One region of the Mycobacterium paraterrae genome, then DNA from elsewhere that is predicted to be linked to it. Evidence: predicted binding sites of a transcription regulator. Region 1 holds the regulator's gene; the other holds the start of a gene.
The links. Region 1 encodes LexA, which represses DNA repair genes until DNA is damaged. Its sites were predicted from a motif close to CGAACANNTGTTCG; they were not measured.

Region 1 (4,418 bases):
TTGCGAAAGGCGGGTCCGAAAGTCCTGGCTGCGTGACAAAGCAAGCCGGCTTCGGGCCCGTCCTCGACGTCGGTTTGCCAGTCAAACGTGCCGTGGCGTGCCAGCGGATATCGAGGGACCGTAATCTAAACGCCGAACAGGCAGAAAGCGACACAAGCCAGGCCTGCGGACCGCAATTCGGCGTCGACACGATGAGCAAACCGTAGGGTCTTGCTATGACTTCCGATGTGTGGTCTCCCGCAGCAGCGTCGTGGCGACCCGCAGGGTGGTCGACGCTGTGCCCGAGAACCGGACTGGGCGGCCGCGGGGAGGGCGGGATGACACGGCAGCGAAGACGATCATGGACCTTCGCGTGCTCAACGCGTGGCTTGGTAACGCTAGCGGCGGCACTGGCACTCCTGGCGCTGCAGACCCCGGTCGCAGACGCTTCTCCCATCGGCGATGCCGACAACGCGATCACCGCGGCCTGGAAAGAAGCGGGCGGGGACACCTCTGACCTGGGCCCCAAGCAGGGCGAGTGCTACGTCGCGGGGCAGGGGTTCGCCCAGGACTTCGTGCACGGCAAGATGTTTTTCACCCCGGCGACGGGGCCCCGGTCGATGATGGGCGCCATCCTCGACAAATACGAGTCGCTGGGCGGCCCGGCGGATTCCGACCTTGGCTTTCCGACCGCGAACGAGGTTCGCGGGCTGGCCGGACCCGATAGCCGGGTGAGCACTTTCTCGGCCAGCGACAAACCCCTGATTTATTGGACTGCCGACCACGGCGCGTTCGTGGTGCGCGGTGCGATCAACGCCGCATGGGACAAGCTCGGCAGTTCCGGTGGTGCACTCGGCGTACCGATCGGGGACGAGACCTACGACGGCGAGCTCGCGACCCAGGCGTTCAGCGGCGGCAAGGTGTCATGGAACCGCCTGACCAAAACCTTCACCACCGTCCCGCCCAACCTTGCCGGGCAGCTCTCCGGTCTGCAGGTGCCGGTCGACCCGACGGCAGAGATCAACCAGGCGTGGCGGGCAGCGGGGGGCGCTTCGGGTCCGCTGGGAGCCAAACAGGGCGACCAGTACCCGATCGGCGGCGATGGGCTGGCGCAAAACTTCACCGGCGGCAAGGTCTTCTTCAGCCCGGCCACCGGCGCCAATGCCGTCGAAACCGACATCTTGACCAAGTACGAGGCGCTCGGCGGACCGGCCAAGAGCGACCTCGGCTTCCCGATTTCCAATGAGGCCGACGGGGGACTGAAGCCGGCGAGCAAGGTCAGCGCGTTTTCCGCGACCGACAAGCCGGTGATCTTCTGGACGCCCGATCATGGCGCCTACGTGGTACGTGGCCCCATCAAAGCGGCGTGGGACAAGCTTCTCGGACCGACGGGCAAACTGGGCGCTCCAGTGGGTGATCAAACGATTGCCCAGGATGTCGCCACGCAGAAATTCACCGGTGGCCAGATCGCCTGGGATAAGACGAAGAACACCTTCACCACGCAGCCGGCGAACTTGGCCTCGGCGCTGGCCGGTCTTGAGGTACCCGGGCAGAAGACACCGGCGAATTCCGCGTCGCCTCATGCCGCGACGAGTTGGCTGAGCGGGCACTGGTGGTGGTTGGCGATCGGTGCGGGCGCGTTGCTGCTCATCGGCCTGCTGGCCTTGCTGGCACGGTGGGCCGGTCGGCGTCGGGCCGCTGAACGTGACGCCGAATCCCACGACGGGCACGACTCGAACTACGAGCCCGCGACCGAGTCGGTGTCGCAGTGGTCGCCCGAGGCCGACCCGGATTCGGCGTCGTCGAGCGTGGCCGAGGACCACCGGCCGCCGCGTCCACGAACGGTGCGCCTGCCCAGCCAGCCCTCCAGTGCGTGGATGCCGCCCGAGGACCACAAGAGCTTGGTCGACGAGCTGCTCGAAGACGAAAACGACAGCCCCGAAGACTTTTCCGCCTTTACCGAACACGATCACGAAGACGCGGAGCACTTCGAGGAAGATCCTGACGACGTCGACACCGATCCCACCGGGATTCCGATCGGAGGCGACGGCCGTGTCGGCCGGCATGCGGCGTCGGATGCCGACGATGATGAGGATTCCCAGGTGACGGAGGCGGTGCCGATACCGCGGATAGCGCCCGGGCAGTTGGCAATCCATTTGCCGATGGACGACCCTTATCAGGTGCCCGACGGCTACCCCGTCAAGGCAAACGCCAGTTCCGGCCTCTACTACATGCCCGACAGCAACCTGTACGAGGACACTCAGGCCGAAATCTGGTTCGCCAGTGAGGAAATGGCCAAAGCTAACGGCTTCCACAAGGCTGGCTAGGCCGTCGGCCCGAGCCGCGCCGCGTCAGATCTTGCGGATGACCGTGACGACCTTGCCCAACACGGCCGCGTCGTTGCCCGGGATGGGATCGAACGCAGGGTTGTGTGGCATCAGCCATACCTGCCCATTCGTGCGTTTGAAGGTCTTGACCGTGGCTTCCCCGTCGATCATTGCGGCCACGATGTCGCCGTTGTCGGCGACATTCTGCTGACGGACCACCACCCAGTCACCGTCGCAAATCGCGGCGTCGACCATCGATTCACCGACCACCTTGAGCAGAAACAGCGCGCCCTCGCCGACGAGTTCGCGCGGCAACGGGAAGACATCCTCGACCGCTTCCTCTGCGAGAATCGGACCACCGGCGGCGATGCGTCCCAGTACCGGCACGAACGTTGGCTCCGGCAGTGCGTCCGAGCCGGCGACGTCGGTGATCACGCTCGGCTTGGACACGTCGTCGGCGGACCGGACGTCGACCGCGCGTGGGCGGTTCGGGTCGCGGCGGAGATAGCCCTTTTTCTCGAGCGTGCGCAGCTGATGGGCGACCGAGGAGGTCGATGTCAGTCCCACAGCATCGCCGATCTCGCGAATACTCGGGGGATATCCGCGGCTGGTCACCGATGCGCGGATGACATCCAGGATGGTGCGCTGACGCGGTGTCAGGCCCGATTCCGCTGATCGCGGGCCACGGTCTGAGTCGGCGTCCGGGGTATCGCTATCGCTCATACGGACGAATGTAGCGGCCTTTTGCCTGGATATCAAACATGTGTTCGAGGCATGTCGCGGTCGCGGGGTGTGCGCGCCCGGGAATTCTTGTCGGTGGGCCGTTCTATGGTCATCGTCATGTGCAACAGTTCGATCACATGTTCGGTTTTCGAACACATTATCGACTACTCTTCGAACAAGTGATCGACCACGAGCCGACTGGAGGAACGCACATGATGCACATCGAGACCATCTCGCACACCGCGCCGACCCGGGTTCGCCCCGTTCAGGTGCGTCCCACCGGCCGGTCCACCCGCCCGGGGCCCCGCGGCCCGCAGCCGACCCGGCCTGTCGCAACACCGCCGCGGTACCGCGGTACCGGCGTTTTGAGGTCGAACGCCTCGCACCGGCCGCGACCGATCACCCCGATGACGACGGTGGCGCTCGCCATGGTCGCCGCCGGCATCACGGTCTGGTTGGGGTTTGTGGCGCACTTCGGCGGCATGCTGAACAGCGGCCCCGAAAAAGCCGCGGTGCAGGTGCCGGACCAGCTCGCTGTGGTCCGGGTCGAACCGGGGGAGACGCTGCAGCACCTGGCCGCCCGGGTGGCGCCGGACGCTCCGACCGCGCAGGTGACCGCCCGCATTCGCGAACTCAACGAACTCGACTCGTCGGCGGTGACGGCCGGCCAGACGCTGATCGCGCCGGTGGGCTGAGCCGTTTACCAGCCGCGACACCCGACGACGCTAGGCCTGCGCCGCACGACGCAGGTAGGCTCGTGGTGGTTCGGGACTCCCCGAAGTCAGCGCGGCGAAGGAGCGGCCATGCACTGTCCGTTCTGTCGGCATCCGGATTCGCGAGTCGTCGATTCCCGTGAGACCGATGAGGGACAGGCGATTCGACGCCGCCGCTCCTGCCCCGAGTGCGGCCGGCGATTCACCACCGTCGAGACGGCGGTGCTGGCGGTCGTCAAGCGCAGCGGCGTCACCGAGCCGTTCAGCCGCGAGAAGGTGATGCGAGGCGTGCGGCGCGCGTGTCAGGGTCGTCAGGTTGACGACGACGCGCTGAACCTGCTGGCCCAACAGGTCGAGGACACGGTCCGGGCCGCCGGGTCGCCCGAAGTTCCCAGCAACGAAGTCGGCTTGGCGATTCTCGGGCCGCTGCGCGAACTCGATGAGGTGGCATACCTGCGATTCGCTTCGGTGTACCGGTCTTTCGAATCCGCCGAGGACTTCGAGCGCGAGATCAAAGCTCTACGCGCCCACCGCAAGGTGCCGGCGTCCGGTTAACCGACGTCGAGGGGTCGCATCATGAGGCACGTCGTACGAACCCAGGTATGTGTTGCCGGCGGCGGCCCTGCGGGCATGGTGCACGCGCTTCTGCTGGCCCGTGCCGGAGTGAGGGTCACGG
Region 2 (4,418 bases), 680 kb from region 1:
CGGTGATGCGGCTGGCATGGCTCACGCAAAGGTCCCAGGAGTGCGGCTCGCTGGCGACGGCCAGCGGGCCGACGACCGCTGTGGAGTCCGAGTAGACGAAGGTCAGCGTCGCAACCGCGTAATGCGGACACCCTGGCCGGCAGCAGCGACGCGGAACGTTCACGATCGAGAGGTTATCGTGCGAAAACGTTCGCGCCCCGGCGGACACGCGCATGCATTCGGGCCTGGATGCCCAACCGTTACCATCGCCAGGTGAGCGATTCGCGCAGCTCCCCGCGCGGTCGGCGCTCGCCGGGGAAAAAGGTGTCGCGCCGCGGCCGCGACATGCGGGGCCCACTGCTGCCGCCGACAGTTCCGGGATGGCGGAGCCGCGCCGAACGCTTCGACATGGCGGTTCTCGAAGCCTACGAGCCGATCGAGCGGCGTTGGCAGGACCGACTGTCCGGGCTCGACGTCGCCGTCGACGAGATCCCGCGGATTTCGGCGAAGGATCCGCACAACGTGCAGTGGCCGCCCGAGGTGGTCGCCGACGGGCCGATCGCGCTGGCCCGGTTGATCGCCGCGGGCGTCGACGTGCGCGGCAGCGCCACCCGTGCGCGAGTTGTGCTGTTCCGCAAACCAATCGAACGACGCGCCAAAGACACCATCGAGCTGGCCGAACTGCTGCACGAAATTCTGGTGGCCCAGGTCGCCACCTATCTGGATGTCGAACCGTCGGTCATCGACCCGACGATAGAAGACGAATAAATGGGTGATCGCAAGCGCGGCGCCGCCGCGCGCCGCGGGTCACAAGACGAATAAGCGGGCGACCGCGAGCGCGGCTGCTGCACGCTCAGCGGGTCACCCGCTATTCGATGATCTTTGAGGTCAGATGATTCCGCGCTTGAGGCGACGACGCTCGCGCTCGGAAAGCCCACCCCATATGCCGAACCGCTCGTCGTGAGCCAAGGCGTACTCGAGGCATTCGCTCCGCACTTCGCAGCCAAGGCAGATCTTTTTGGCCTCGCGGGTGGAGCCGCCCTTCTCAGGAAAGAACGCCTCTGGATCCGTTTGTGCGCACAATGCTCGGTCTTGCCACTGGTCGGTTGCCTCCTCGGTGCCCTCGAATTCGTCTTCGATGGCGTCGGGAACCAAACTCAAATGGGGCCTTTGCGATACCCCTGTCAACGGCAGACCGGGCACGGTGTGCGGTGTTCCTCCCATTAGCCCCCGAAGGTGTTCATAGGACATGCTCCGCCTCCTCACCTGGTTTCGTAGTTCGCGATTGTGACCACTGTTTTGATTTCGGTCATCTCTGATTCGAACATTTGATCGAATCTCGGTCTGCGACACCGAATCCGGCCGGCCAACCGAAATGACACTGCTGTGATTACACACGGGTAAGACCGGATTCGCAAGCGAATCGGCAGATTTCCATACCATCTCGTGATCAATTTTTTGCGGCACTGAGCCTTGACCGGGCGTGGCGTGTCGGTCACACCTGTCACACAAGGCAATCCGGCACCAACCGGGTGATTCTCTCACCCGACTCTCCCCGGGTTTGCGACGTCGCCGCGCGTACTGTCGTGCGGTGTGAAGGTGACGGTTTTGGTCGGCGGGGTCGGCGGCGCGCGCTTCCTGCTGGGGGTGCAACAGCTGCTCGGCCTCGGCCAATTCGGCTCCGGCTCCTCGCCTGCCGGCGACCACGAACTGACGGCTGTGGTGAACATCGGCGACGATGCCTGGATGCACGGGGTGCGCATCTGCCCGGACCTGGACACCTGCATGTACACCCTGGGCGGGGGCGTCGACCCGGAGCGTGGCTGGGGCCACCGCAACGAAACCTGGCACGCCAAAGAGGAACTCGCGCAATACGGGGTTCAGCCGGACTGGTTCGGACTCGGTGATCGAGATCTGGCGACGCACCTCGTGCGCAGCCAGATGCTGCGGGCCGGTTATCCGCTCTCCCAGGTGACCGCCGCGTTGTGCGACCGCTGGCAACCCGGTGCGCGACTGCTGCCCGTCACCGACGACCGTTGCGAAACCCACGTCGTCATTACCGATCCCGACGACGGGAGCCGACGAGCGATTCATTTCCAAGAGTGGTGGGTGCGTTACCGCGCGCAGGTGCCGACCCACAGCTTCGCATTTATTGGGGCCGAAAAAGCCAATGCCACAACAGAAGTCACTGATTCGATTGCCGACGCCGATGCGGTCTTGATTGCCCCGTCCAACCCAGTGGTGAGCGTCGGCGCGATCCTGGCCGTCCCCGGGATACGCTCGGCACTGCGGTCCACTGGCGCCCCCATCGTTGGCTACTCGCCGATCATCGGCGGAAAACCATTGCGCGGGATGGCCGATGCGTGCCTGACTGTCATTGGCGTGGAGTCGACCGCTGAAGCGGTCGGTCGGTATCACGGCGCGCGAGCCGGCACCGGCATCCTGGACTACTGGCTGATTCATGAGGGCGACCATGCCGAGATCGACGGCATGGGAGTGCGTTCGGTGCCGCTGCTGATGACCGACCCCAAGGCGACCGCCGAGATGGTTCGAGCCGGGCTCGAGCTTGCGGGCGTGGCGGTATGAGCACCAGCGAGCACGGCGCCGCGTCGCCGATCGAAATCCTGCCGGTGACCGGGCTTCCGGAGTTCCGGCCCGGCGACGACCTGACCGCGGCGCTCGCGACGGCCGCGCCCTGGTTGCGCGACGGCGACGTGTTGGTGGTGACCAGCAAAGTGCTGTCCAAGTGCGAAGGCCGCCTGGTGCCCGCGCCGGAAGACCCCGAACAACGAGATACCCTGCGCCGCAAGCTCGTTGACGCTGAATCCGTTCGAGTACTGGCGCGCAAAGGCCGTACGCTGATCACCGAGAACGGGCTGGGTGTGGTGCAGGCGGCGTCTGGCGTCGACGGATCCAACATCGGCACCGACGAATTGGCTTTGCTGCCCGTCGATCCCGATGGCAGTGCCGCGGCGCTACGGTCCGGGCTGCGCGACGTCCTGGGTGTCACCGTCGGTGTCGTCATCACCGACACCATGGGCCGCGCCTGGCGCAACGGCCAAACCGACGCCGCCGTGGGCTCGGCCGGCGTCTCGGTGCTGCACGGCTACGCCGGCGCGGTCGACCGGCACGGCAACGAACTGGTGGTCACCGAAGTCGCGGTCGCTGACGAAATCGCGGCCGCGGCCGACCTCGTCAAAGGCAAGCTGACCGCGGTCCCGGTCGCGGTCGTGCGCGGGTTGCCCGCCGCTGTGGTCACCGAAACCGGGGCGACCGCGCGCCATCTCGTGCGCTCTGGCACCGACGACCTGTTCTGGCTCGGTACCGCGGAAGCCCTGGAGCTCGGTCGCCGACAGGCGCAGCTGTTCCGGCGCTCGATACGCCAGTTCGCCGACGAGCCCGTGGCGCCGCACCTGATCGAAGACGCGGTGGCCGAAGCGCTGACCGCCCCCGCACCGCACCACACCCGGCCGGTGCGCTTCGTGTGGCTGCAGACCCGGGCCATCCGCGACCGGCTGCTCGAGCGGATGCGCGACAAGTGGCGAGCCGACCTCACCGGCGACGGCAAGCCCGCCGACGCGGTCGAGCGACGGGTCGCGCGCGGCCAGATCCTCTACGACGCACCCGAAGTCGTCATCCCCTTCCTGGTGCCCGACGGCGCCCACAGTTATCCCGACGCCGCCCGCACCGACGCCGAGCACACGATGTTCACCGTCGCGGTCGGCGCCGCGGTTCAGGCCCTGCTGGTGGCCTTGGCGGTGCGCGGCGTCGGCAGCTGCTGGATCGGGTCGACGATTTTCGCCGCTGACTTGGTTCGCGCCGAGCTGGACCTGCCCGGGGATTGGGAACCGTTGGGCGCCATCGCGATCGGCCATCCGAACGAGCCCGTCACCGAGCCTCGCGAACCGGTAAAGGTCGGCGATCTGCTGGTGCGCAAGTGAGCGTGCGGTCCTCGGCGATCGCGCTGCTCAGCGACTGGCGGCCACCAGACCATTCGCAGGACTCGATCCGCAACGCCGTGCTGGCGTTCCTAGACGCCCGCGAGGACGCCTGCCGGCGGGAATGCGTGCCAGGACACATCACCGCGTCGGCGCTGGTGCTGGACGACAGCGGGGGCCAAGTCCTGCTGACGCTGCATCCGCGACTCGGCCGGTGGGTCCAATTGGGCGGGCACTGCGAGGATTCCGACGCGGACATCCACGCGGCCGCGCTGCGTGAGGCCGTCGAGGAATCCGGTGTCGGCGGGTTGACGCTGTCGCCCGACCTGGCCGCGATCAATGTGCACGCGCTCACCTGTTCGCTGGGTGTGCCGACCCGCCATCTCGACCTGCAGTTCGTGGCGCACGCGCCGGCAGGCGCGCAGATCGTGCTCAGCGACGAATCCGTCGACCTGCGTTGGTGGCCAATCGACGGGCTGCCCGACGGCACCGACGAGGCAC

Region 2: a site for LexA is predicted at 1,301-1,314, ahead of cofD (2-phospho-L-lactate transferase). Genes of this name have one in related genera too.

What each region holds. Positions count from the first base shown of each region.
Region 1 covers NZ_CP092488.2:4,001,648-4,006,065, forward strand. The annotation lists gene MKK62_RS19380 (sunset domain-containing protein) at 318-2,306, shown strand; gene lexA (transcriptional repressor LexA) at 2,331-3,029, opposite strand; gene MKK62_RS19390 (LysM peptidoglycan-binding domain-containing protein) at 3,242-3,724, shown strand; gene nrdR (transcriptional regulator NrdR) at 3,833-4,297, shown strand; gene MKK62_RS19400 (FAD-dependent oxidoreductase) at 4,319-4,418, shown strand, end outside.
Region 2 covers NZ_CP092488.2:3,322,801-3,327,218, reverse strand. The annotation lists gene MKK62_RS16055 (DUF3499 domain-containing protein) at 1-163, opposite strand, end outside; gene MKK62_RS16050 (metallopeptidase family protein) at 325-747, shown strand; gene MKK62_RS16045 (WhiB family transcriptional regulator) at 868-1,203, opposite strand; gene cofD (2-phospho-L-lactate transferase) at 1,573-2,565, shown strand; gene MKK62_RS16035 (coenzyme F420-0:L-glutamate ligase) at 2,562-3,920, shown strand; gene MKK62_RS16030 (NUDIX hydrolase) at 3,917-4,418, shown strand, end outside.